One region of the Schleiferilactobacillus harbinensis genome, then DNA from elsewhere that is predicted to be linked to it. Evidence: predicted binding sites of a transcription regulator. Region 1 holds the regulator's gene; the other holds the start of a gene.
What was found. The regulator HrcA, encoded in region 1, represses chaperone genes, less so after heat shock. The targets are predictions, from matches to a motif close to TTAGCACTCNNNNNNNNNGAGTGCTAA.
Positions count from the first base shown of each region.

Region 1 (3,414 bases):
GACCTGATCTACCGTTTGCCGGGGCAGACCTATGATGATTTTGCCGATAGCTTGCGCCAAGCGGTGTCCCTGGATCTGCCCCACTATGCGACATATTCCCTGATCCTGGAGCAGCGAACCGTATTCTATAACCTGATGCGTGCGGGCAAACTCCACCTGCCCAGCGATGACACGGAGGCTGACGAGTATGAACTGGCCATGGATTATTTCGCCGATCACGGGCTTCACCAATACGAAATCAGCAACTTTGCAAAGCCCGGGTACGAATCGGTGCACAACAAGAAGTATTGGCAGAATGAAGACTACTTTGGCTTCGGCGCCGGCGCCTGGGGCTACCTGGATCGGGATCGCTACCATAATTTCGGCCCGATTCAGCAATATCTGAACCCGTTACGGGCGGGCAAGGTGCCGGTGTTTGCCCGCCAATTGGTTTCTCCCGAGGAACAAATGGAAGAGCAGATGTTTCTTGGGCTGCGCTTGAATGCCGGGGTGGACCGCCAGCGTTTTGCCCAGCGCTTCAAGATGACCATCGAGGACGTGTACGGGCAAACGGTGCCGGAACTGGTCGCCCAGGGATTGGTCACCGATGATGGCCGCCATGTCGCGCTGACCCAGCGGGGCCGCTTCATCGGCAACGACGTGTTTGAAAAATTCTTGCTGGATGATGCCGATTAGCACCCGCACCGAAAACCTGCTAAAAATATCGCTGAGCCATTGACTTCAAAGCGCTTGGTTGGTATATTATGTAGTGTATTAGCACTCAACATCATTAAGTGCTAAAAAAGAGGTGGTAGCGATGCTGACCAAACGTGAGATGTTGGTGTTAAAGGAGATTATTCGGCACTATAACGAGAGCGGCCAACCGGTGGGTTCTAAGACCATCATGGGTTCGCTCCCGATGAAGGTCTCCAGTGCCACGATTCGCAACGACATGGCGGCGCTGGAATCGGCGGGCTTGATCGAGAAGACCCATTCGTCCTCCGGCCGGGTGCCGTCCGATACCGGCTATCGGTATTACTTGGACCATCTATTGCAGCCGACGATGGTGGATTCCGATGATTTGAATATGATTCAGACCATTTTCCGTCAGAAGTTCTATCAAGGCGATGAATTGGTGGCCCAGTCGGCGAAGATCCTTTCTGAACTGACTCACTATACAGCGATCACGCTGGGGCCGGAAGTGGGCGTCATGCGCCTGGAAGGCTTCCAATTGATGCCGCTGGGTAATCGCCGGGTCTTGGCCTTGCTGATTACCACCTCCGGGCAGGTCGTCAATAAGACGTTCGTGATCCCGGATACCGTCACTGGTGAACAGCTGGAGGCGGTGATGCGGGTGATCAATGATCAGCTGGTGGGCAAGCCCATTGCGACGGTCATGAACCAGCTGGACAGTCATTTGATCCCGCTGATCAGTCAGTATATTCACTCGCCGGATTTCTTTCTGGATGTGGTCCATGGGATTCTCAGCGAAGCCAGTGCAGACCGCTTCCATATCAGCGGCAAGATGAATATTCTGGATTACGCCCACATGGACGATGTGAATCAGCTGAAGTCGCTGTATCATCTGATCGATACAGATGATCAACTCGCGGCGCTCCTGGGGCTGAACGATCCCGATGACGACACCAAGCCGCCCACTGAGCACGGGGTGACCGTGCGCTTGGGTCATGAGTTCCCGAACCAATTGCTGGCCAACATGTCGTTGATTCGGGCTACGTACCACGCTGGCGAGTATGGGGATGGCATGATTGCGATCCTCGGTCCGTCCAGCATGCCGTATTCCCGAGTGATCGGGCTGCTGGATTTATTCCGGGATGAACTGGCCCGGCGCATTGCCGATTACTATCGGGATCACGGATAATTAACGAAGGGGTTTTGCAGATTGGCTAAGGAAAGAGAACACGAGACAAAGAAGAAGGAAGATTTTCCTTCTGAAGATCACGTGCAAGAAAAAGATACCGCGGCTCAAATCCACGCCCATGTCCAAACTGGCCGGAAGAAACAGCCGGAATCCACTGAGGACAAGGTATTGGATGAAACCAAGGCAGACCTGGATGATTTGATCAAGGGCCCGTCGACCGCCGCGTTGGAAAAAGAAAATAAAGAGTTAAAAGACAAAGTGGCCCAACTGGAAGATAAATACTTGCGGGCTGAAGCAGAGATGCGCAATATGGGCAATCGCCAGAAGAAAGAAATCGACGGGATGATTAAGTACGACGGCCAAAGATTAGCCAAGTCGATCCTGCCGGTGGCCGATAATCTGGAACGGGCCTTGGCCGCTGAAGTCAATGCGGACGGCATGGCCCAGCTGCACAAGGGTGTGGAAATGACCCATGAACACTTGATCCACTCCTTGGCCGAGAATCACATTACGGAGATCGCGGCGGCGGGTGAAAAATTTGACCCGACCAAGCACCAAGCGGTTTCCACTGCACCGGCCGACAAGGATCATCCAGCCGACACGGTCGTGCAAGTGCTGCAAAAGGGCTACATGCTGCGGGATCGCGTCCTGCGGCCCGCGATGGTCGTTGTCGCTCAGTAATACGCGTGAATTGAATAAAAATTTGAATTGTATATTGTTAAAAGTGAGGTAATTTGAGTATGGCAAAAGTCATTGGTATCGACTTAGGCACCACCAACTCCGCAGTCGCTGTTTTGGAAGGCGGCAAGCCAAAAATCATCGCTAACCCAGAAGGCAACCGGACCACACCGTCCGTTGTCGCCTTCAAGGATGGCGAGATCCAAGTCGGGGAAGTCGCAAAGCGGCAAGCAATCACGAACCCGGACACAATTTCTTCGATCAAGCGCCACATGGGTGATCCGAATTACACCGTTAAAGTCGGCGATAAGACGTATAAACCCCAAGAAATCTCTGCGATGATCCTGCAATACATCAAGAACTTCGCCCAAGATTACTTAGGTGAAGAAGTGAAGGATGCTGTGATTACCGTGCCGGCATACTTCAATGATGCCCAACGGCAGGCCACCAAGGATGCCGGGACGATTGCCGGGTTGAAAGTCGATCGGATCATCAACGAACCGACCGCTTCCGCTTTGGCTTATGGGGTCGACAAGGACGAGAAGAAAGACGAGAAGATTCTGGTCTATGATCTGGGCGGCGGTACGTTCGATGTCTCCATCCTGGAATTAGGCGACGGTGTCTTCCAAGTCCTGTCCACGAACGGTGATACCCACTTGGGCGGCGATGACTTTGACCGGCGCATCATGGACTGGCTGGTCAAGGACTTCAAGGCTGAGAACGGCGTTGACCTGAGCAAAGATAAGATGGCTTTGCAGCGGTTAAAGGACGCGGCTGAAAAGGCGAAGAAGGATCTGTCTGGCGTTACCAGCACCTCCATTTCTCTGCCGTTCATTTCCGCCGGCCCCAACGGCCCGCTGCACTTGGAGAAGCAA
Region 1 is NZ_CP041364.1:982,676-986,089, reverse strand. Features, by position in the region: gene hemW (radical SAM family heme chaperone HemW) at 1-675, shown strand, start outside; gene hrcA (heat-inducible transcriptional repressor HrcA) at 797-1,861, shown strand; gene grpE (nucleotide exchange factor GrpE) at 1,883-2,542, shown strand; gene dnaK (molecular chaperone DnaK) at 2,602-3,414, shown strand, end outside.

Region 2 (3,414 bases), 680 kb from region 1:
CAGCCCGGCGCAGCGGCTATATTGTCTACCTCAAAGAGGCGGAACAAGTCGCCGATTTTCTCCAATTGATCGGTGCGACCAATGCGATGCTGCAATTTGAGGATGTCCGCATCGTCCGGGACATGCGCAATTCAGTTAATCGGCTGGTCAATTGCGAGACCGCAAATATGAACAAGACGGTGAACGCTGCCGCCCGCCAGATCGAGAACATTGAATTGATTCAAGCAACAGTCGGCCTGAGCGCGTTATCCCCATCGCTCCGAGAAATTGCGACCATCCGGCTGGCTCATCCTGAGGTGTCGTTGAAAGAGCTTGGTGAATTGCTCCCCGGCGGCCCGGTGTCGAAATCCGGGGTCAATCACCGGCTGCGCAAAATCAATGCCTTCGCGGATACCTTGCGGCAAGGCAATTACAGTAACAGAAAGGAAGCATAAGCCTATGGCAACCCCTATTATTCTGGATGAACAACTCTGTTTTTCCATTTATCAGGCACATAAAGTATTCAATCGCTTCTATGCGAAGGCACTGGCGCCATTCCACCTCACCTATTCCCAATACATCGTGCTGCTCGCCTTGTGGCAGTATGGCACGCTGTCAGTGAAGGCTCTGGGCGAACGAGTTGGGCTGGATAGCGGCACCCTGACGCCGCTCTTGAAGCGGTTAGAAAAGGACGGCTGGTTAAGCCGGCAGCGCTCTAAGCGGGACGAACGGCGCTTGGACGTCCAGCTGACCGCCTATGGCCGCGACATGCAGGATAAAGTCGACGAGCGCGTCGGTACGTGCATGGAGTGGATCGGGCTGACCCCAGACCAATACAATCATGTCCGGGATGCAGTGTCCTCTGTCCGGGATCATTTGGCGGCGATTCCTGACGGCAATTTTGAAGATCTGCCGACGATGAGCAACTAGCGCCAACAAAAATAGCGGCGGCACATACCAGAATCTGGCATGTGCCGCCGCTATTATTTTTTAGTCGGGCCGAAGCCCAAGATTAAATTACTTCTTTGCTGCCGGTTGCGTCCGGTCCATGATCTGGTCGATCAAACCGTAATCCTTGGCTTGTTCAGCAGACATGTAGTTATCCCGTTCGGTATCGGCTTGGATCTTCTTCAGCGGCTGGCCAGTCGTGTCCGCCAAGATCTGGTTGATCTTGTTCCGGGTCTTCAAGATCTCTTCAGCAGCGATCTGGATATCCGTTTGCTGACCCTGGGCACCGCCTAAGGGTTGATGAATCAAGACGGTGGCGTTTGGCAGAGCAAAGCGCTTGCCCTTTGTGCCGGCAGTCAGCAGAATGGAGGCCATGGAAGCCGCCATCCCGATGGCAATCGTCTGCACGTCAGCCTTGACGAAATTCATGGTATCCATGATTGCCAAGCCGGACGTAATGACACCGCCCGGAGAGTTGATGTACAGGTAGATATCTTTATCGGAATCCTGGGCATCCAGGAACAGCAGTTGGGCGATAATCGAGTTGGCCATTTGGTCATTTACTTCGCCAGACAGCATGATGATGCGGTCCTTCAGTAACCGGGAGTAAATGTCATAGGCGCGCTCGCCCCGAGAAGTTTGTTCAATAACTGTAGGGACTAACATAGGTTCAGAAAACCTCCTTCAAAGAGCGCACCGCGACCGGTTCAGCCAAAATGCGGCGAGCAGCGGTGCGATGCATGGTGACAGGCAATTGGGTACTGTGGTAGGGCATCAACATGCCCACAATTAGCACTCATCAAGTTACTCTGCTAATTTACCACGAAAGAATCCAGGCGTCAACGGCGACGCTCATGTTTGTCCTTGGGGGCGGCCAAGCTTAGACCGGCAGCGACGATGGCGATCGTACCGGTGGTGATCAGCAAGACGCCGTTCACGATATGTAACACTTCGGCGGCAGTGTGTTTATCCATTGGGGAAGGCTCCTTTCTTAATTCAGTAACTGACTCCATCATAGCAAAGTTCTGTCGATTCTGGCGAAAAACTTCTGCGACCCCCTTGTAATTCCTCGGGGTTTCAGGTATTATATTTCAAGTGATGCGCTGTTAGTGTAATGGATCGCACGAAAGATTCCGGTTCTTTAGATGAGGGTTCGATTCCCCCACAGCGCATAGTGATTCAGAATGTTCCGCCCACCGATTGCTGTCGGTGGGCGGTTTTTTTGGTGGCTTCGGCCAGCCTGCCCCGGCCGACTGGGGCGTTTTTTGTCCAACCTGCTGAAAATATGTGCAAATTCCGAACAATTATTGATATTTTTGCGCAAAAAAGGGCTGAAAAGTGGCCCAAAACCAGGCCCAATGGGGTTTGCAGGAAGAAGCGCTGAACTTGCAAACCCCTACGGCGAGTGCTATATTGATAAGTGTCAGAGGGAGAACCGAAGTGAGTGGATCCCTTAAAATTTTCCCCTCACCGGGTCACTCTGTGACACCCTTGGACATAATGCGTCCCAGAGAGGGGTCAGATATCGTGCACGAAGAACTGGGGTGGATCGAGGCGCTCGCGCCGGATTTCCTATCTGTGCTTCGCCAACGGTATCAGGTCCTGCGCATGATCAGTTGGGCGTCCCCGATCGGCCGCCGCACACTGGCGGCTGAATTGGATGTAAGCGAGCGGGTGCTGCGCACGGAGACAGATTTCCTCCGTCGCCAGCGGCTGATCGACTCAACATCCGCCGGGATGGTCATCACCACCCATGGTCGAGAAGTTCTTCAAGGCTTGGAGAACTTCATGAATCAATTGGTTGGCATTCATGATGTGGAGAATCAATTAGCCCATGTGTTGGGTGTGGATCACGTCATGATTGTATCGGGTAACTGCGATACGCAGCCGAAGATTCTTGATGAGATGGGTGCGCTGGTGAATCAAACGCTGAACGCATTGCTGCCGGATGGCAGGAACGTCGTTGCCGTCATGGGCGGCAACACGATGGGCCATGTGGCGACCGCTCTTAGCCGTAGGCTGGGGCAGAACCGCCAGCTCATGTTCGTTCCCGCCCGCGGCGGTATCGGCGAACGGGTCGACATTCAGGCCAACACGATTTGTGCCGAGATGGCCCGTTCCACTGGCGGCGAGCATCGTGCCCTTTATCTTCCGGATAATGTGAGTGCCGATGTTTACGAGCCGCTTTTGAAAGAACCGAGTGTACGCCGGGTCCTTGATCTGATCGGTCATGCGACTGCGGTAGTCCACAGCGTGGGTGATGCCTTGGTCATGGCCAAGCGTCGTGAAATGGACGCGGCCACGATTCAGCTGTTGCAAAAGGATCAAGCAGTCGGCGAAGCCTTCGGCTATTTCTTCAATGAAGCCGGCCAGGTGGTTTACAAGGTACCGCGCATTGGCCTGCAAGTTTCTGATTTGCAGAAAATCCCGTACGTCGTCTGCATTGCTGGCGGAGCTTCCAAAGGCAAAGCAATTAAGGCGTACATG
Region 2 is NZ_CP041364.1:303,813-307,226, forward strand. Features, by position in the region: gene whiA (DNA-binding protein WhiA) at 1-434, shown strand, start outside; gene FMM01_RS01540 (MarR family winged helix-turn-helix transcriptional regulator) at 439-909, shown strand; gene clpP (ATP-dependent Clp endopeptidase proteolytic subunit ClpP) at 997-1,593, opposite strand; gene FMM01_RS16610 (hypothetical protein) at 1,767-1,901, opposite strand; tRNA gene FMM01_RS01550 (tRNA-Arg) at 2,028-2,099, shown strand; gene FMM01_RS01555 (sugar-binding transcriptional regulator) at 2,455-3,414, shown strand, end outside.
Region 2: the regulator HrcA is predicted to act here: its motif matches at 1,717-1,743, upstream of clpP (ATP-dependent Clp endopeptidase proteolytic subunit ClpP).